4 regions of the Leisingera sp. McT4-56 genome follow, and region 3 is predicted to be linked to each of the others. Evidence: riboswitches for the same ligand, from Rfam matches in the RefSeq annotation. Region 3 holds a riboswitch; each other region holds the start of a gene.
What was found. Region 3 has a riboswitch for cobalamin ahead of LHL23_RS12345 (DUF1636 family protein). Riboswitches for the same ligand answer to the same signal wherever they lie in the genome.
Positions count from the first base shown of each region.

Region 1: it holds a riboswitch for cobalamin, as region 3 does, so the genes downstream of both, LHL23_RS13485 (hypothetical protein) here and LHL23_RS12345 (DUF1636 family protein) in region 3, are expected to answer to the same signal.
Region 2: it holds a riboswitch for cobalamin, as region 3 does, so the genes downstream of both, LHL23_RS08220 (TonB-dependent receptor plug domain-containing protein) here and LHL23_RS12345 (DUF1636 family protein) in region 3, are expected to answer to the same signal.
Region 4: it holds a riboswitch for cobalamin, as region 3 does, so the genes downstream of both, LHL23_RS04745 (aromatic ring-hydroxylating oxygenase subunit alpha) here and LHL23_RS12345 (DUF1636 family protein) in region 3, are expected to answer to the same signal.

Region 1 covers NZ_JAJALF010000011.1:24,830-29,752, forward strand. Annotated here, with positions in the region: gene nudC (NAD(+) diphosphatase) at 1-662, shown strand, start outside; gene LHL23_RS13470 (SRPBCC family protein) at 732-1,199, shown strand; gene LHL23_RS13475 (alpha/beta hydrolase family protein) at 1,223-2,101, opposite strand; gene LHL23_RS13480 (TetR/AcrR family transcriptional regulator) at 2,172-2,792, shown strand; cobalamin riboswitch at 2,811-3,031, shown strand; gene LHL23_RS13485 (hypothetical protein) at 3,140-3,544, shown strand; gene LHL23_RS13490 (protein-tyrosine phosphatase family protein) at 3,653-4,195, opposite strand; gene LHL23_RS13495 (DNA polymerase III subunit gamma/tau) at 4,339-4,923, shown strand, end outside.
Region 2 covers NZ_JAJALF010000005.1:4,867-9,789, reverse strand. Annotated here, with positions in the region: gene LHL23_RS08230 (glycosyltransferase family 2 protein) at 1-726, shown strand, start outside; gene LHL23_RS08225 (hypothetical protein) at 1,096-1,269, shown strand; cobalamin riboswitch at 1,511-1,719, shown strand; gene LHL23_RS08220 (TonB-dependent receptor plug domain-containing protein) at 1,878-3,761, shown strand; gene LHL23_RS08215 (ABC transporter substrate-binding protein) at 3,846-4,601, shown strand; gene LHL23_RS08210 (FecCD family ABC transporter permease) at 4,598-4,923, shown strand, end outside.
Region 3 covers NZ_JAJALF010000009.1:117,898-122,820, forward strand. Annotated here, with positions in the region: gene cobN (cobaltochelatase subunit CobN) at 1-1,905, opposite strand, end outside; gene cobW (cobalamin biosynthesis protein CobW) at 2,070-3,104, opposite strand; gene LHL23_RS12345 (DUF1636 family protein) at 3,107-3,517, opposite strand; cobalamin riboswitch at 3,613-3,819, opposite strand; gene cobO (cob(I)yrinic acid a,c-diamide adenosyltransferase) at 3,871-4,506, shown strand; gene glpD (glycerol-3-phosphate dehydrogenase) at 4,627-4,923, opposite strand, start outside.
Region 4 covers NZ_JAJALF010000002.1:262,054-266,976, reverse strand. Annotated here, with positions in the region: gene LHL23_RS04760 (DUF1523 family protein) at 1-626, shown strand, start outside; gene LHL23_RS04755 (TetR/AcrR family transcriptional regulator) at 700-1,239, opposite strand; gene LHL23_RS04750 (dihydrofolate reductase family protein) at 1,255-1,791, opposite strand; cobalamin riboswitch at 2,063-2,262, shown strand; gene LHL23_RS04745 (aromatic ring-hydroxylating oxygenase subunit alpha) at 2,370-3,605, shown strand; gene LHL23_RS04740 (hybrid-cluster NAD(P)-dependent oxidoreductase) at 3,610-4,695, shown strand; gene rpiB (ribose 5-phosphate isomerase B) at 4,836-4,923, shown strand, end outside.

The DNA of each region.
Region 1 (4,923 bases), on a different contig from region 3:
ACAGCTTTGCCGACGCCAGCGAGCAGCAGCATCCGGATCTGCCGCAAGGCCGTGTCTTTGCCGAGCTGCGCCGGGTGATGACCCGTCTCACCCCGCTCGAGGCAGAGCTGGCCGCCACCGCCAAGGCGATGCTGGCCTGGCACCGCAGCCACCGCTTCTGCGCCTGCTGCGGCGCGCCCAGCGATATGGCGCAGGCAGGCTGGCAGCGGGTTTGCCCGTCCTGCAAGGCGCCGCATTTCCCGCGCACCGACCCGGTGGTGATCATGCTGATCACCCACGGCGACGCGGTGCTGATGGGCCGCTCGCCCGGCTGGCCCGAGGGCATGTATTCGCTGCTTGCAGGTTTCGTGGAGCCCGGCGAGACGCTGGAGGCGGCGGTGCGCCGCGAGGTGCTGGAGGAAACCGGCGTTCAGGTCGGCGCGGTAAGCTACTTGTCAAGCCAGCCCTGGGCCTTTCCGATGTCACTGATGTTCGGCTGCGCCGGCGAGGCGCTGAGCCGCGAGATCACCATCGACCCGGCAGAGATCGAGGATGCGCTGTGGGTCAGCCGCCAGGAAATGATGACGGTCTTTGCGGGTGAGCACCCGGTTCTGAAACCGGCGCGCAAAGGGGCGATTGCGCAGTTTTTGCTGAAGAACTGGCTTGCAGACACACTAGACTAACGCGCATATGATCTGGAAACGGCGCAGCAGCCCGGCAACGCACCGGCAAGGCAACTGAGGCAGGCGAAGATGGAATTTAAGAGCAGCGAAGATATCGAGGCCCCGATTGCCGAGGTGTTCCAGGCAATCTCCGATTTCGACTCGCTGGAACGCTCTGCCCTGCGGCGCGGCATAGACCTGCAGCGCACCGGCGACACCGCTTATCCGGCGGGCGGGCTGGCCTGGGATCTGTCCTTCAGCTTCCGCGGCAAGCAGCGCGATATCGCGCTGACGCTGGCGTCTTATTCGCCGGACACCGGGATGGCCCTGGCGGGCAGCGGCAGCGGCCTGGACGGGCAGATGGGGATCGACCTGCTGGCGCTGTCACCGCAGCGGACCCGGATGTCGGTGCAGCTGAAACTGGCCCCCACCAGCCTGACCGGGCGGCTGATGGTGCAATCGCTGAAACTGGCGCGCAGCAATCTGAACCGCCGGTTCAAGCTGCGTCTGGCGGATTTCGCCCGTATCACTGAAGAACGGCTGAGCCGCACCGCCTGAGCGCACAGGCTGAGCGCACTGCGCTACGCCTGCGGCACCAGCTTCGGCCACAGGGCGGCATTGGCAAGGGCAAAGGCGCCCAGATGGCCGATCCTGCGCACCCCTGCCTCTTGCGGGTCCAGAACCACCCTGCGCTGCGGCACGCCGCCAAAGACATCGCCCAGCCGCCAGACCGCGGCAGGCGGCACCACATCATCATCCGCCATCGCAAACAGATCCACCGGGATACCGCTGCCCTGCCATTTCGGCTGCGGCAGGCTGCTGCCGGTTTCCGGCAGGTAGCTGCCCGGCGTGGTGCACCAGCGCCGCCATTGCCAGTAGACGCCAGCCGGCAAATCGGCCCCGAACCCCACCGCGCGCCCGGGCAGGTAGCCCAAGGCACGGACCAGCGGCGGCACATGGCCGAACCAGAAAGCCAGCGCCAGCGCGCGGTAGGGCCAGGGATGATCGTGGTGATGCACCAAGCCGCCCGCAACCACGATCATGCGGGCGACGTCCGTCAGGCCATCCTGCAGGGGCATCAGCATTGCCCCCAGCGAATGGCCGATCACCAGCAGCGGCACGCCCGCATAGCGCCGCTGCATTTCTGTCCGGGCGGCCGGCTGATCGGCCAGCGCCCAGTCGGCCATGGTGGCCTGTGACCGGCGCGGGTGCATGCGCGCCGAGGCTCCAAAGTCCCGGTAGTCATAGGTCAGGCAGGCCATCTGCCGCTCTGCCGCCAGCCAGCGCGCAAAATGCCGGTAATAGCCCTGCGGCACCCCGGTTGCGCCGTTCAGCACCACCGCTGCCCTGGCCGGTCCCGCCGGGTGATAGAGCCGCCCGGCCAGCACCGCATCGCCTGCGGCAAAGCGCAGCTCCTGCACCCGGATATCCGCAGTGTGTTCTACATGGCTGTCGAGCATGGCACCCTCCTAGACCGATTGGTCTACTCCACCTCTGGACCAATCGGTCTAATGCTGTCAACCTGCCGCCATGACTGACGTGACGACACCCCAGCCCGGCCCGGACAGCCCCGCCCCGACCCGCGAGCGGCTGCTGCGCGCGGCTGCCGGCCTGTTCCGCAACAAGGGTTACAGCGGCACCGGCCTGGCCGAACTGCTGGCCGCGGCAGAGGCGCCCAAGGGCTCGCTCTACCACCATTTCCCGAACGGCAAATCCGACCTCGCCCTGGCCGCGGCGGACTGGGCCTCCGAGCAGATGCTGGAGCTGATCGCCGCCTCCTTTGACCCTGCGCCCAGCTTCCGGGAAGGCGCCAAGACGGTCTGCTACAAGCTGGCCAAACTGTTCGACAAACAGGGAAAATGGAGCGGCTGCCCGGTCTCCGCCACCCTGTTCGAGGGGCCGGAGAACGAGGCCTTCCACCAGCACGCCGCCAAGCTGTTCGAGGGCTGGATCACCGAGACCGCTGCCCATGCCCGGCGTCTAGGCCTGGCCGAGCGCGAGGCCCGCGCAGCCGCAGAGAATTTCTATATCCTGCTGCAGGGCGGCTGGCAGCTGGCCCGGGTGCGGCGCGATTCGGATGTGATCCGGGGCTTGCACCTGCAGATGCACACCCCCGGGCCCGCAGCCTTGCAGGCGCAGAAAAACGATTGACGACTCGGGGGGCCAGCCGCTACCGCTTGTAGCGATGGTTCCCGCGCCACAGAATCTTGTGTCCGGGATGAAAAGGGAACACGGTGCGGCCCCGCCCAGCGCAAGGCCAACTCCGCGACTGCCCCCGCAACTGTAAGCGGCGAGCGACCCCGATAGAGCCACTGGCCCGAATAGGCCGGGAAGGATCGGGAAAGCGACGACCCGCAAGTCAGGAGACCTGCCATCGGAAGTGAAACTCGAACCCGGGCGGGGTGTCCGGACAGGGTCTGATGGCAGCGCGGGACTTCCGCTATCTCATCCGGTCTCTTGTCGCCATGACCCCCGTGCCACGCGCGGAGGGCGCTAACATGATGTGGACGGACCAGACGCATTTCTATGCGGCAACGGATTGCAAATACCTGGGGCGGCCCTGCCCCGCGGCAGAGCGGATGATCGCCAAGCTGGCCGAGGCGATGACCAAGGCCAAGCCGCTGACCCAGGAGGACTTCGAAATCACCGGCACCACCGCGCTGGACGGCTGCCCGCGCAACTGCCCGGCGCAGTTTGCCGCCAGCCACGACCGGATCCGGCTGTTCTGCGGCGTCGGCGAAGAGGCGCCGCGCGACGGGCTGGACCGCTTTGCCGATGCGATCCTCAGCCGCGACGGCATCGGCTTTGCCGCCTCGCGGCTGGACGTCCGCCCCTGCGCGCTGATGGAGGCGCTGCCAAAGACGGCAGAGGCGCGCCAGGCCGAGCAGATGCTGGCGCTGTAGGCAAGGCACCCCAAGGTTTGGCATCACGGCAACGGCAGCACCCCTTTTCGAAGGGGACGGATGCTGCCCGGCCTGTCAGCCGGGCAGAACGTTTAGAATGAAACCAGCCTAACAGGCCTTGCTGCCGTCGCAGGCCCAGTCCAGCTGTTCGTCGGTCTCCACCGCGCAGGGCCGCACCGAGCGCAGCCGCGCCAGCGCCTGCGCCGGGTCCTCGCCGCATTCGATCATCAGCCGCATCACCGCCATGCCGGACCGGCCGCAGCCGCCCCTGCAATGCACCAGCACCCGGCCGCCGCCCGCCAGCGCCTGCCGCGCCGATTTGCTGGCGGCAGCCCATTTTGCGTTCACACCGGGCGGCGGCACCTGGAAATCCGGCACCGGCAGATGGATCCAGCGGCTGGCCATGCTTTGGATATCGACGCCCAGCCGCGGCACTCCGGCGGCGACGTGCTCGGCCTCCGTGGTCATCGAGATCACCAGCCCCGGCCTCCATTGATAGATCTGGATCAGGTCGCTGCGGTAATCGCCCTCGCCGCCCGGCAGCCGGCACAGCGCCAGGATGCCGCCGCCTGCTGACAGCGCGTGGATGGTCAGGCCGGCCTGCGCCGCAGTTTCCTGCACGGCAGGCTTTGAAGTGTCTTCAGTTCGCATACCGCCTCCCTGGACGCTGCGTTCCTGCACTTCCCCCGCTTTTTCCCCTCCCCCTCAGCCTAGCCGCTAACCGCGCAAAGCCAAAGCGCTTTTACTGCCCGGGGAATGCTGCCATCTGCGGTGGACGAACGGGCTGCGCTTCAATACCCTGCGCGGAACGCAGCGCCCCCCGCAAACCGAATCCGGCACGAGACACCATGAACGATACTCCCAGCGGCACCACCCAATCCCAATACCAGGTTCTGGCCCGCAAATACCGGCCCGAAACCTTTGCCGATCTGGTGGGCCAGGATGCGATGGTGCGGACGCTGAAGAACGCCTTTGCCGCCGACCGCATCGCCCAGGCCTTCATCATGACCGGCATCCGCGGCACCGGTAAGACCACCACCGCCCGGATCATAGCCAAGGGCATGAACTGCGTTGGCGAGGACGGCCAGGGCGGCCCCACCACCGATCCCTGCGGCAAGTGCGAGCATTGCGTGGCGATCATGGAAGGCCGCCATGTCGACGTGATGGAGATGGACGCGGCCTCGCGCACCGGTGTCAACGACATCCGCGAGATCATCGACTCGGTGCAGTACCGCGCCGCTTCGGCCCGCTACAAGATCTACATCATCGACGAAGTTCACATGCTGTCGACCTCCGCCTTCAACGCGCTGCTGAAGACGCTGGAGGAGCCGCCTGCGCATGTGAAATTCATCTTCGCCACCACCGAGATCCGCAAGGTG
Region 2 (4,923 bases), on a different contig from region 3:
AACCTTCAGATCATCGCTTCCAGCCACCTGATGCCAGTCGTTGCCTTCTGGTCGGTGGTTAACATGGTCGTACTGCTGCTGGTGGCAAAAATCGCCATCACGCCGCAGCTCCTGCGCAGCGAAGTTCGGTTCGAACTGAATGAGCCTGTGGTCTTGCGTACGGAAGGCGGCGGGCAGGCTGCGGGCAAATGCCATGACATGTCGCTGAACGGTATACAGGTAGAGGTGCATGCGGGCCGCTCTTGTCTGCCTGAGGCTGGCGGCTGGATCGGTGTGGATGTCGCACAGGTCGGCGTAGTGCCGGCACAACTTCGCCGTGTCTTCAAGGGAGAAGATGGCAGCCTTCGCGCCGGGCTGTCCTTTGCCTTACCCGCGGCGGAGGAACTGGCAGAGCCTTGGAAAGAAAGGAACCCGGACCGCATTGCGGAGGCGGAGGGCGCAGCACAGCTACGGCGGCGCTTGATCCGCAAGCTGTTTACCAAGGACCGGGTGCGCAAGTTCGATGGCCAAGACGACTGGAGGATAGGGGTCAGCATGCTGAAAAGCATTGTGGCCTCGCAACAGGCCGTCTCGGCGGTCAATAGTGCCTGTCAGAATGCCGCCCGCCCAGTCGTGCCCGTCTGGCTGCATGAACTTCAGTCGCGGACTGAAACAGCACTGGATGACGAGTGGCGTGCGGTGCTGCGAGCGCGCGCAGAGGCCACGAATGACAGTTCCGCTGCTTAAATGAGTTCTCAAACAGGCTTGCTCGTATGACTTTGGTTGAACCCTGCGAAGGGTTGAGCAAAGAACAGACAATCGCTACTGTGCAGCAATACAGTAAATTGGGCTCGCTGCCGACATGCGGCATCGCGGCGGCAGGGTTGCAGCGGTTTTGCACCAGATCCAAGCGGACAGATGACGCCAGCTAGCCCAAAGCGGCCACATGCCTGGTGACCAGTCTGGCGGGCCAGCATATGCAGGTCGGGCGGATTCCGGATGTTCGCCGCAGGCGCGAGCCGAACATGGTGAAACGTTGGGAGCCGACCTCCAGGCAACGCCGCAATAGGATTCTGTTCTGCATCGCCGCAGGTCAATTGAGCCCAATTCTACCGAATGCTGCGCCTGATCTCAGCGGCAGCAACGCGAAGAAAGCTACGTTTCCAGCGTCGGGACCAGCCGACGCTGGGGATCAGCCTGACCGAGCCATTTCAGACGTTCCTCAGCATCGAAGAAGCCACAACGCGGCAGGACCAAAGCAGCCGTTCTGCGGTAGATGTACTGATTTAGGTTCACCGCCGGCAGTGAGGCTGGCATGCGTTCATCTACTTTAATCAAATACTGCGAGATACGTATGCACCTTTGCTTCCGAGTAAGGACTTTGAGCCTAACCGCGTCAGTCCTCCATTTCCCGAAGTAGTATTCAGTTTTAACAGTTTAACGAAATCAGTTTCTTGCGATGACGCCTTTTGGCGCCCTCTCTAAGCCGCCTCACTAGACTTTGGCGCTTGACAGAATAAGTTCAGTTTGCCTAAGTCCCGGCCATTCTGGTCCGGCTGGGAGACCACCCGGTTAAAAGGGAACACGGTGAGGTGTAGCCAACAGGCGCCGAATCCGTGACTGCCCCCGCAACTGTGAGCGGAGAGCAATGCTGCGATATGCCACTGCCCCAAGGGGCGGGAAGGCGCGGCAAAGCCTCGACCCGCAAGTCAGGAGACCTGCCAGGATGATCACCCTGTCCGGGTGCGGGGCGCGCCAAGGACAACGGACTTCCGTAGTGGTGGCAGTTTTCACCGTCTGCGGGGGCAAAGCCTTCCAAAGACCAAAATTTGAACATGCTGCCCGGCATGGGCAGCCGCTTGGCCTGTGCTTGCTGCGCGGGCCGGGAGGAATGGAATATGCGCAAGGCAAGCTTGTCCCTGGCCGCCGCCCTGGCCGCCGCCCCTGTAAACGCAACCGCTCAGGATGAAGAAGTCACCGATCTGGGGGAGATCATCGTCTCCGGCGGCTTCACGCCGGTCGAGGCCCAGAAGTACGGCCGCTCCGTCTCGGTCCTGACCAGCGAGGAGATCGATGATCGCGGCATCACCACCGTCCAGGACGCGCTGCGTTCGGTACCCGGCCTGATGGTGAGCGGCTCCGGCGACAGCTTTACTCAGGTCCGCATCCGCGGCGCAGAAGCCAATCACACGCTGATCCTGATCGACGGCGTCGAAGCCTCGGGCGGTGACAGCGAGTACATTCTGTCCGGCCTGGACACTGCCAATATCGAGCGGATCGAAGTCCTGCGCGGCCCGCAATCGGTGTTCTACGGCTCCAACGCCTCGGCCGGTGTGATCAACATCATCACCAAGTCCGGCGGCATCGGCACGGAATACGGCGGCAGCGCGGAAGCGGGGTCCGACGGCTACCGGGCCTCGGCCCGGGTTTCGTCGCGGACCGAGCGCGGCGGTATCGCCTTCAGCTTCGCCCATGACAATGACGACGGCTATGACACCTCGGGCGATGGCGGTGAAGAAGACGGCATCCGCCGCAATACACTGCAATTGAAAGGCGACTACCTGGTCACCGACCGGCTGAAACTTGGCTTCAACTTCCGCACGTCGGATGAACGCTATGACAGCGACCGCACCTCCTTCACCGCAACGGATGCGGCCAGCTATGTCGTGGATGATCCGACGCAATTCAGTGACCGGGATGAGCAACTGGCTCAGGTCTATGCTGAACTGGACATATTGGGCGGCCGCCTGAAACACCGCCTGTCAATCGAACGTACTGACTTTGACCGGTCCCTCAATGGCGGTACCCCGACCGAGACCAAGACTGAAGCAGCAAAGTACCTGCTGAGCTTCGGCCTGGACGGGCAGCAGGCTGATCAAGCAGACCAACTTCTGAACGCAATGCTGGAATGGGAAGAGGACTCCAGCAGCTCCAACCCGGCTTTTGCGCGCGAAACCAATTCGATTGCCCTGGAATACCGCGGCAGCTTTGCCAACGGCCTGGACCTGCAGCTCGGGGTGCGCCACGACAACAACAGCGTATTCGAAGACGCCACCAGCTGGACCGCCAGTGCTTCTTACACTTTTGCAGGCAGCGGTGTGCGCCTGCACAGCTCGGCTGGAACCGGTGTTGTGAACCCCTCTTACTTTGAGCTGTTTGCCAACAGCACATTCGGCTCCACCACCTACCTCGGCAATCCGAACTTGCAGCCGGAGGAAAACCGCAGCTTCGATTTCGGGATTGAGGTGCCGTTCCTTCAAGGTCGCGGCCTGGTTGATGTGACCTATTTCGACGAGACGCTGACAGGCGAGATCGAGAGCTACATGGTGAACGCAACCACGTTCTCCTACCGCAACCAAGCCGGTGACAGTGATCGCAAGGGTGTTGAGCTGGCAGCAAGCCTGGAAGCCAGCGAATACCTCGATCTGCGTCTGTCCTACACCTATCTGGACGCCACCAACCCCGATGGCTCGGTCGAGATCCGCCGCCCGGAGCACGAGCTTCTGCTGAGTGCCACACTGGATACTTTCAATGGCCGCGGCTCTGTCATCGCGGACATCCGGCATGTGGCAGGCAATTGGGACAGCCAGTTCTTTGGCTCGTTTGCCACCGCTGAGCTGCCGGATTACACAACCGTTGATGTGGCTGCTCAGTATGAGCTGACGGATAACGTGGTGCTGACCGGGCGTGTCACCAACCTGTTCGACGAGGACTACGCGGACGTCTGGGGCTACGCCAAACGCGGCCGCGCCGCCTATATCGGCGTACGGGCCTCGTTCTGATCCATGCGCAAGCTGCCCGGCATAGTCCTTGCTCTTCTATGGGCCGCCACCGGTACTTTTGCCGGGCCATCGCGCGCGGTGTCGATGAACCTCTGCACTGACCAGCTGGCGATGCTGCTTGCGGCGCCCGGCCAGCTTGCCTCGGTCTCCTACATCGCGCGGGACACACGCGCCTCGGCCATGGCGGACGCGGCCATGGCCTATCCCGCCAACCACGGGCTGGCCGAAGATATCTATCTGCTGCAGCCCGACCTAGTGATTGCCGGCGCCTATTCGACACCTGCCACCACGGATATGCTGCGCCGTCTTGGCGTGCCGGTGGTGGTGTTCGAGCCCGCCAGCTCGCTGCAGGATGTGCGCGCACGTATCTTGCAGATGGGTCAGGTTCTGGGCCGCGAAGAAGCGGCCCGCGCACTGCTGGCAGACTTCAACAAGCGGCTGGCAAAGCTGGAGCAAGCAGGGCCGGAGGCGCCACGCGCCGCGCTTTATGCCGCCAACGGGTTCACTTCCGGCAGTATGACCCTCGCGGGCCGGATCCTGCGCGCGGCGGGGCTGCGCAATATCGCGGATGAACTGGGCTATGCGCACTCCGGTCATATGCCGCTGGAACTGCTGGCGTTGGCCGCGCCGGATCTGCTGATCGGCACGTCGCCCTATCCGCGCGCCTCGCGCAGCGAGGACAATCTGGCGCATCCGGTGGTGCGGCAGCTGGCCGCCCGCAGCGGCGCCGGGCAGATGCGCGATGCGGATTGGGTCTGCGGCACCCCGCATGTGCTGCGCGCGGTGGAAACCCTGGCCGCAGAGCGCCGTCTGTTCATGGAGAAGGAGAGCCGGGAATGACCCGTCTGATGCTGGTTCTGGCCGCAGCGGTGCTGGCGCTGTTCCTGCTGTCGCTCACGGTGGGGCCGGCTGATGTGGGCGCCGGCGAAAGCCTGGCCGCTCTGTTTGGCGAGGGTTACGGGCCGCTCACCCTGGTGATGCGGGAAATCCGGCTGCCGCGGGCGCTGCTGGCGGTGATCATCGGCGGTGGGCTGGGGCTGGCGGGTGCCGCGATGCAGGGCTACCTGCGCAACCCGCTGGCTGAGCCAGGGCTGATCGGTGTGTCCTCCTCGGCGGCGCTGGGGGCGGTGCTGGCGATCAACACCGGGCTGGCGGCCAGCCT
Region 3 (4,923 bases):
TTCGACGCCGGTTCCCTGCGCCTCAGCCCGGATGTCGCCGATCAGCCGGTCGCGGCGGGCGGGATCAAGGCCGTCGGCGGTGGAGTATTCATCCAGCAGGCTTTCGAGCCGCGCCATGCCCTCGGGCAGGTTGGTCTGCGCCAGCGGCGGCGGCAGGTGGCCGATGGTGACGGCACCGATGCGGCGCTTGGCCTGGGCGGCCTCGCCCGGGTCATTGACGATGAAGGGGTAGGCGACCGGAAGCGGGCCGGTCAGCACCTCGGGCCAGCAGGCGTCGGAAAGAGCCACTGCCTTGCCCGGCAGCCATTCCAGGGTGCCGTGGGCGCCGATGTGCACGAGGGCGTCGGTTTGGTCGCGCAGCCACAGGTAAAAGGCCACATAGGCGTGGCGCGGCGTGCGGTCGAGGTCGTGGTAATCATCGACGCGGGTTTTCACTTCGCCGCGTTCGGGCTGCAGCGCGACCAGGGCGTTGCCTGCCCGCAAGGCCTTGAAGTGAAAGGCGCCGTCGCGGCAGTCGACGTCTTCTTCCGGGGCGCCCCAGGCCGCAGCCAGGGTGTTTTGCAGGTCTTGCGGCAGCGTGGAGAGGGCCTGGCGGTAGTCCTCCAGCGGGACGCTGAGTGTTTCCTCCATCAGCCGCAGGCCGGTGTTTTCCAGCGCTTCGACGGCGTAGCCCTGGGCCGCCAGTTCGCGCAGGATCTCGTCGCAGGAGGCCAGCGCGTCGAGGCCGACGGCATGGGCGAGGTTGTGGTCGCGGCCCGGGTAGGTGGAGAGGATCAGAGCCAGGCGCTTGTCCGCATTCGGCAGTTTGGCGAGGCGCAGCCAGCCCTCCACGCGGTCAACGGCAGCCTTGATGCGGTCTGCATCAGCCCGGTGGGCGAAGCGGGAATATTGCAGGTCCGGGTCCTTCTTACCCGGCGATTTGAAGCTGACGACACCGGCGAAGATGCGGCCGTCAACCTCCGGCAGGACGACGTGCATGGCGAGGTCGGCGGGCGACAGCCCGCGGTCGGCCTCACGCCAGTCTTTCTTGCGGGCTGTCGAGAGGGCGACCTGGAACACCGGACAGCCGGTGGAGCTAAGCGGTGAGGCGCTGCCGTCGGTGCCTTGGGCGGAAAACGCGGTGGCATTGATCATGGCGGCCGGGGCCAGTTCCGGAAGCTTTTCGCGCAGCCAATCGGCGGCTGCAGGCGCCTTGAGGCTGGCGGCAAAGACGCCAAAGGCCGCGTAGCCGCGGGCGCGCAGCTCTTCGATCAGCGCATCCACCGGGGCGGTGTCGGCGGCGGTGAGGTAGGAGCGGTAGAAGCTCACCAGCACCAGCGGATTGTCCTGCGGCGGCAGCTCCGCGAGCACGCCCTTGGCCGGGTCGTAGAAGCCGTGCTCGGGCATCGTCTTGAGGCCGAGGACGGGGCCAGCGTAGAGGCCTGCTGCCAGCGACAGCTGCGCAAGCGCAGCCTGGGCCGCGACAGCGCCGCCGGCGTCGCACAGGGATTGCAGGCGGCGCAGGGTGGAGACGGGCAGGGTGGAGAGCTCATCGAGCCGCGCATCCTCGCGCCCGTCGGCGGGCAGGATCGCCAGCGCGATGCCCTTGCGGCGGGCAAGGTCCTGCAGAGTGGCAAGGCCGTAGGACCAGTAGCTTTCGCCGCCGATCAGACGGACGAGGACTCCCTTGGCGCCCTCCAGCGTTTGTTCCGCGTAGACGTCGACCGACAGCGGGTGCCTCAGCGCCACCAGGTTGGCGAGACGCAGGGAGGGCAGTTTGCCGTCCGCGCGGTGCCAGCCCGCCGCGAAGGCGCCGAGATCGCTGTCGGAGAACGACAGCACCACCAGATCGCCGGGCGTCTGCCCGAGGTCCTGCGGGGTGTCGGTCTCGTCAAGGCCGTGGCTTTCGCGGAAGACGACGTGCATGGGTCAGGCTCCTTGCCTGAAGGGGCGTATGGAAACGGGGAGGGCAGCGCCCGGCCCGGCGGGGCAGGAAGCGAAGCGCCCGCCCCGTGGGGGGCGGGACGGGCGCTGCCTGGCCTTCGGCCAGGCGGTGCCGTCAAAAAATTGACGCTTCGCTACCATTGGCTTCAGGCCCCCAGCTCGGCGCGGATGGCCTGTTCGTCGATGTCGTCATGCTCCGCGATGACCACCAGCGCGGTCTTGCGCGGCTGCGCGCCCCAAGGCTGATCATACTGGGCGCGCAGGCGCTCGCCCACGGCCTGAACCAGCATCCGCATCGGTTTCCCCTCCACCGCGACATAGCCTTTGACGCGCAGGATGTTGCGCTCGCGGGCGAGTTTCACGATGGCATTCTGCAGCGCTTCCGGGTCAGAGACTTCGCCCATTTCGACAACGATGCTTTCAAAATCGTCATGCTCGTGGTCGTGGTGGCCGTCATGGTGGCTGGGACGGGCTTCCAGATCATCCTCGGCAGCGGCGTTCAGGCCCAGGATGATGCGCGGGTCGATGACGCCTTCGCTCATCGGCAGGATCGGCAGCTTGCGCGGCGCCTCGGCCTCGATCACCGCGCGGGCTTTCTCGACACCTGCATCGCCGGCCAGGTCGGCCTTGGACAGCAGAACGATGTCGGCGCAGGAGATCTGATCCTCGAACACTTCGCTGAGCGGGGTTTCGTGGTCGATGCTGTCATCGGCCTCGCGCTGGGCCTGCACGGCGTCCAGGTCGGGGGCGAACTGGCCCTTGGCGACCGCCTCGGCATCGGCCAGCGCAATCACGCCGTCGACGGTGATGCGGGAGCGGATCGCCGGCCAGTCGAAGGCCTTCAGGAGCGGCTTGGGCAGCGCCAGGCCGGAGGTTTCGATCACGATGTGATCCGGCTTTTCCGGCAGCTCCATCAGCTGTTCGATGGTGGGGATGAAGTCATCGGCAACGGTGCAGCAGATGCAGCCATTGGCCAGCTCCATGATGTTCTCCGCCGGGCAATTCTCGTCCGCGCAGGACTTCAGGATGTCGCCGTCGACGCCGGCGGTGCCGAATTCATTGACCACTACCGCCAGCCGTTTGCCCTGCGGGTTCTGCATCAGGTGGCGGATCAGCGTGGTTTTGCCCGCACCGAGGAAGCCGGTGATGACGGTGACGGGGATCTTGTTGAGGTCGCTCATGTTTACTCCTCGGAAAAGAACTTGGCCGGCGGGATGCGGGCAACGGATTGCTTGCGGAAGGTCTGCGGGCGCTCGCGCCAGGGCACGACGCCGTCAGCGGTGGCGGCATAGGCGGCAGCGCCTTCCAGGATCTCGGGGACATGCTGGTCCGGGTCGAGGTCGCCGTAGACATAGGTCCAGCGCTCCTCGCCGCCGACCAAGGCAACAGCACAGCCTCGTTTGCAGGAGGACAGGCATTCCACGCCCCGCAGGCGGACGCCTTCGGGCATCCCTGCCTCTGCCAGCGCGGCGTGCAGGATGGTGCCGGGGCGGGCACCTTCCGGGTCAGCGCCCTCGCGGCGGCAGGTGAGGCATACGGTCAGCGTGACCGGTCCTGGGGGGCTGGCAGCTTTGTCTGCCAAATCGTCAGCCATCGGCGCGTCTCCTGTCGCGGCAGGCTTGCGGGATGGCCAGACAGGGGCCAATCGTGCAAGCCCCTTACCCGGTCGCAGAACACCCCGTCTGCCCGTTGATCTCTCTCTCGCTGGCAGGTCTCCCGGCTTGCGGATGCCAAGGCCTGGGCCTTGCCGGCCATCCTGCCTTCCCGGGTACTCTCCCAGTGGCATGGCGGCCTCATCCGGTCACGGTCGCGGGGGCGGCTGTGCTTGAGCTTTTTGAAAGCCTTCACATTCCCTCTTCGCCTGTTTTCACAGGAACCAGCGGAACCCCCTTGCGCTATGGCGGGCTTCTTTGTCAAGACATGGGGTCAAACAGCTGGAGAGCCCCCATGAGCGAAAAGTCCGAAACCGGCATTTCAGAAGAAGAAGCCGCCCGCCACGCCTCCAAGATGGCCAAGAAGAAGGCGGCCCGCGACCGGATGATGAAGACCAAGGAAGGCGAGAAGGGCCTGATCATCGTCCACACCGGTCCGGGCAAGGGCAAATCCTCCTCGGGGTTCGGCATGATCATGCGCTGCATCGCCCACAAGATGCCCTGCGCGGTGGTGCAGTTCATCAAGGGCGCCTGGCAGACCGGCGAGCGCACCCTGATCGAGGAGAACTTCAGCGATCTCTGCCAGTTCTATGCGATGGGCGAGGGCTTCACCTGGGAGACCCAGGACAAGGCGCGCGACATCGCTGCCGCGCAGAAGGGCTGGGAGAAGGCCAAGGAGATGATCCTGGACGAGAAGAACACCATGGTGCTGCTCGACGAGATCAACATCGCGCTGCGTTATGAGTATCTGGATCTGGAGGAGGTGCTGGAGTTCCTGGTCGAGCAGAAGCCGCCGATGACCCATGTGGTGCTGACGGGCAGGAACGCCAAGGAAGAGCTGATCGAGATCGCCGATCTGGTGACCGAGATGGGGCAGATCAAACACCCGTTCCGCGCCGGCGTGAAAGCTCAGAAGGGCGTCGAGTTTTAACGCTCAGGGCTGCGTCCGAGCCTGGGTGGGCGCAAAGCGCCCTCCCGTTTTGCTGAAATCAATCCTCCGGTTTGACGGGGAGGGGTGGGCGCGGCCTGGCCTATCAGCCAGGCAAGGCGGTCAAGCCGCGAGCTGAGCCGCTTTTCCCTGTATGTAGTCATCCACTGCGGCGCGCTGGGCTTCATCCAGACGCAAGCCCAGCTTGGTACGCCGCCACAGGTAGTCCTCACCGGTGCGCGCCCATTCGCGGGCAATGGCCCAATCGAGCTCCTGCGCGGTGATGGTGGCGCCGAAGTCCTGGCCGAGGTCTTCTGCGGATTTGGCCTCGCCCAGCACCTCCCAGGCCTCGGTGCCGTAGGCGCGGATCAATCGGCGAGTCCCGTAGGGCGATAGGAACGGATAGTCCGCTGCGAGTTT
Region 4 (4,923 bases), on a different contig from region 3:
CTTTCCTGATTACCTTCTGGGTGCTGTTCGGCGCCTTCCTGCATTACACGCTGCCGCAGTACGACGTGGTGCGGATCGTCAACACCTATGAGGAGCGGCAGGAGCTGAACGACTGGACCCGGATCTTCTGGTCCAAGCCGGACGACCAGTCGGCAGAGCTGATCAACCGCGATGTGCAGTTCATCCAGGCGGTGCGCGGCAACGGCCGCAACATGGTCTACCGCAACGAGGATACCGGCTGGAACTGGCCGCCATATTTCAAGTTCGACACCGCGAATCTGTATACGGACGCCAATGACAGCATCTCGACCAAGGCAAACCCGGAGTGGGTGGCGGTGCTGCATTACGGCTGGCGCAACGAGTTCCTGTCGATCTTCCCCAATGCGGTGACGATCAAGCCGGTGGCGGGGCCGGAGGACAAGCCAACGAACTGGTTCTCGATCATCTTCCTGGTGCTGCTGGCGGCGCTTCTGTGGGCGATTTATGTGCGCTGGCGCCGGTTCCGGCAGGCGCGGATCGATCCGATGATCGAAAGTGCCGAGGACAGCCTCTATGCGGCGGGCGATGCGATTGCCGAGCGCAAAGGCCGGTTCCGCCGCTGGCTGGATACCTGGAAATCGAAGTGACGAGAGGGGCCGCCGGATCGGCGGCTCTGAAAGACACAAGCGGATGCGCGGGCCTGAACGGGTCCGCTTTTTTTTATTCGATACGGTGGAGAACCCAGTCCAGTGCCGGTGTGAAGTCGTCATCCGAAAGCGCCCCGCGTGGTGCCGCAGCGGCGGCAAAGGCAAAGCCGTGTGTGTAATCCACCAGCAGGCAGAGTAGGGTGCGGGCCTCTGCGCCGGTCACGCCTGCGGCTGCAATTTCCGCCTCGATGAGCTGCGTCAGCCTTGTCAGGGAGGGGCCAATCAAGGACGGGTTTTCCAGGATGCATTTCGCCAGCTCCGGGTGCCGGGTCACCTGGGCGCAGTAGCGGGTCATCAGGCCGCGCAGCCGCAGTTTGGGTGTTGCTGCCTCTGACTGGGTGTCGGATCCTTTGAACGCAATGGCCACGAGGCTTGCGATCATCTCATCCCTGGTGCCGGCGTGATGGGCAACGGCCATCGGGGTGACGCCGAGCGCTGCTGCCAGTGCTTTGAAGGTGAGGGCCTTGCTGCCGCCCTCGTCGAGCAGCTGCAGGGCTTTTTCCAGCACATCATTCTTGCTGAGGGTGCGGCTGCCCTTGGGAGGGCGCCCCATGCGCGGGGGCATTGGTCAGGCCACCCGGAATGTGGTTTGGACCATGCCGGTGGGCAGAATACGGGAGCTTGCCACCTGGAGGTCGATGTCCTGGTCCAGACTGCCGAACAGGGGGATGCCGCTGCCGATCAGGATCGGAACCGTTGTGATGGTCAGATCGGCGATCAGCCCCTGGCGCAGGAAGGACTGCACCATCCGCCCGCCATCGATATAGGCGCGGGTCCAGCCCTCCTGTTGCAGTTTCTGCATAAGGTCTGCGGGTGCGGCGGTGCTGAGGCGTACCTTGTCCTTCAGTTCCTCGGGAATGTCCTGTTCGGTCAGGCTGCTGCTGAGGACCACAACCGGCTTGGTGTAGGGCCAATGGCCGAACCCCAGCAGAGTGCGGAATGATCCTGTTCCCATGACCAGCCCGTCGACGCTGTCCATGAAGGCCGCAAAGCCGCCATCGTCATCTTCGGCAACGGGCTGTTTGTGCAGCCAATCCAGTGAATGGTCCTGGCGGGCCACGAAGCCGTCGAGGCTGGTGGCGATGAAGACGTGGCCTGTGGTCATCGGATTCTCCTGGGGACCATTAAACTATATGCCATATAAATTAATGCAATTCGCGTTCCAAGAGGCCGGCGCAAGACTCGCTGCGTGCGAATCGATTCGGTGTGCCTAGCAGCTGGTAACCGCATGAAAGATAAGCGCTTGCCGCAAACGGACCGGCGGATGCCGGTTTGAGATTCTGGACATCCCTGTCCCGCCGCGGGCGGCAAACATGCATGTCTTTTTCCGGTTTTTGCGGGTCGGATTTGTCTCCGCTTGGGGGCCGGGATTAGGGCAGTTTGCGCCTCAGCAAGGTGCCGCCCCTTGGGGCGGAGAATTGGGAAGCTGGTGAAATTCCGGCACTGCCCCCGCAACGGTGACCCCGGGCAAGGCATGGCAAAAACCACTGAGGCCAATGGTTTCGGGAAGGTGCCAGGCCCCGCCGCCGAATGGCCCCGGGACAGTCCGGAAACCAGCCTTGCCCCGAAAACGTCAACCGCGGGCGGCGGCGGGGCGGTTGCAGGCGCGTGGCCTGCGATCTCTCCATCCATGCCCGCAGCCAAGCCAACCTGCCGCGGGGATGCGGCAAAGGAGAGAAGCAGATGCTTCACGACAGCGAAATTCTGGCCAAACTGGTGGCCCGTCAGAAAAACTATTCCCTGGAGCAGGCGTTTTATACTGATCCGGGCGTGCTGGATCTGGACATGCGCCAGATTTTCTACCGCGAGTGGCTGTTTGCCATTCCCGCCTGCGAGATCCCGAAGGCGGGCAATTTCGTGACCCATCAGGTCGGCGCCTACAACGTCATCATCGTGCGCGGCACCGATGGCGAGGTGCGTGCGTTCCACAATGCCTGCCGCCACCGCGGTTCTGTTGTTTGCAAGGCCAAGAAGGGCAATTCGCCCAAGCTGGTCTGCCCCTACCACCAGTGGACCTATGAGCTGGACGGCTCGCTGTTGTGGGCGCGCGACATGGGGCCGGATTTCGATGCCTCCAAGCACGGGCTGAAGCCGGTGCATTGCCGCGACCTGGCCGGGCTGATCTACATCTGCCTGGCGGATGAGGCGCCGGACTTCGACGCTTTTGCCGCAGTGGCGCGCCCCTATCTGGAGCCGCACGACCTGGGCAACGCCAAGGTCGCCTATGAAAGCTCGATCATCGAGAACGGCAACTGGAAGCTGGTCTGGGAGAACAACCGCGAGTGCTATCACTGCGGCGGCAACCACCCGTCGCTGTGCCGGACCTTCCCGGAAGATCCGTCCGTCACCGGCGTCGAGGGCGGCGAGACCCCGCCGCACCTGCAGAAGCACTTCGACCGGATCGAGGCGGCAGGTGTGCCGTCGCAGTTCCAGATCGATGCGCGCGGCCAGTACCGGGTGGCGCGGATGCCGCTGAATGAGGGCGCCGAGAGCTATACCATGGACGGCAAGGCGGCTGTCGCCAAGAAGCTGGGCCGGGTGCCGTTTGCCGATGCGGGCACGCTGCTGAAGTTCCACTATCCGACCACCTGGAACCACTTCCTGCCGGATCATTCCATCGTGTTCCGGGTGACCCCGATCAGCCCGACCGAGACCGAAGTCACCACCAAATGGCTGGTGCACAAGGATGCGGTTGAAGGCCAGGACTACGACCTGAAGCGGCTGACCGAGGTCTGGGTTGCCACCAACGACGAGGACCGCATCGTGGTTGAGGACAACCAGCGCGGCATCAACTCGCCCGCATATGAGCCCGGCCCCTATTCGGAAGTACAGGAAAGCGGTGTGATCCAGTTCTCCAACTGGTACGCCGAGCATCTGACCCGCGCGCTGACCGGCCGCCACCTGATCGCGGCGGAGTAAGCGCATGGGACTGCAGGCCAATTTCGAGACGCTGGACGAGACCCTGGCGTGGAAGGACGACGAGATGCTGGAATGCGTCTCGGTCGTGCCGGAAGCGCCGAACACCGCCACCTTCAGTTTCCGCGCGCCTTCGGGCGCGTGGTTCAAGTACCAGCCGGGCCAGTTCCTGACGCTGGAGCTGCCGGTGCCGGGCGGCACCGTCTGGCGGACCTACACCATCAGCTCCTCGCCGTCGCGGCCCTTGTCGATCTCGGTGACGGTCAAGGCGCAGGCCGACAGCATCGGCACCCGCTGGATGCTGGACAACCTGCGCCCGGGAATGTTCCTCAAGGCCTCCGGCCCCGCGGGCGTGTTCACCCTGCCGAAACGCCCGAACGGCAAGTTTCTGTTCATCTCCGCTGGCTCCGGCATCACGCCCAGCCTGTCGATGACCCAGTACCTGTTCGACCGCGGCCAGTCGCCCGATGTCTGCTTCATCAACTGCGCCAAGCGGCCCAGCGAGATCATCGCGCGGCGCCAGCTGGAGGGCATGGCGGCGCGGGTGCCGGGGATCAAGCTGCATTTCGTGGTGGAAGAGGATGATCCCTATCAGGTCTGGACCGGCTACCGCGGACAGCTGAACCAGATCATGCTGGGGATCATCGCGGGCGACTACCTGGAGCGCGAGGTCTACTGCTGCGGGCCGGAGCCGTTCATGCAGGCGGTGCGCGACATGCTGAACGGCCTGGGCTTCGACATGGAGAACTACAACCAGGAAAGCTTTGGCGCGCCGGTGGAGACCGAGGCCGATGCGCCGGAGCTGGACGATGTGGTGCCGGAAGAGACCGCTGCCGCCGAGATCGCCTTTGCTGCGTCGGGCGTCACCGCAACCTGCACCGAGACCGACACGGTGCTGGCGGTGGCCAAGGCCTCGGGCCTCAACATCCCGTCGGGCTGCACCTTCGGCATCTGCGGCACCTGCAAGGTCAAGAAGACCGCAGGCGATGTGCATATGGTCCACAACGGCGGCATCTCGGAGGAGGACATCGAGGCGGGGTACATCCTGGCCTGCTGCTCCAACCCGATTGGCCGCGTCGAGGTCGCGATCTGAGCCAAGGGAGGGCCTGTCGCGGGCCCTCCTTTTCCTGCCGGTCCGGGCTTGCGGCAACAAAGTGATTGACGCCGCGCCCGTCCCTTGGTCAACACGGGGCCAACCCTCATATCCCCGTTGCGACACAGGACCCCGAAACCATGACTGCCAGCAAACGCATTGCCCTTTCCAGCGACCACGCCGCCATCGAGCTGCGCAAGGCCGTTGCCGCCCATATCGAAGCACAGG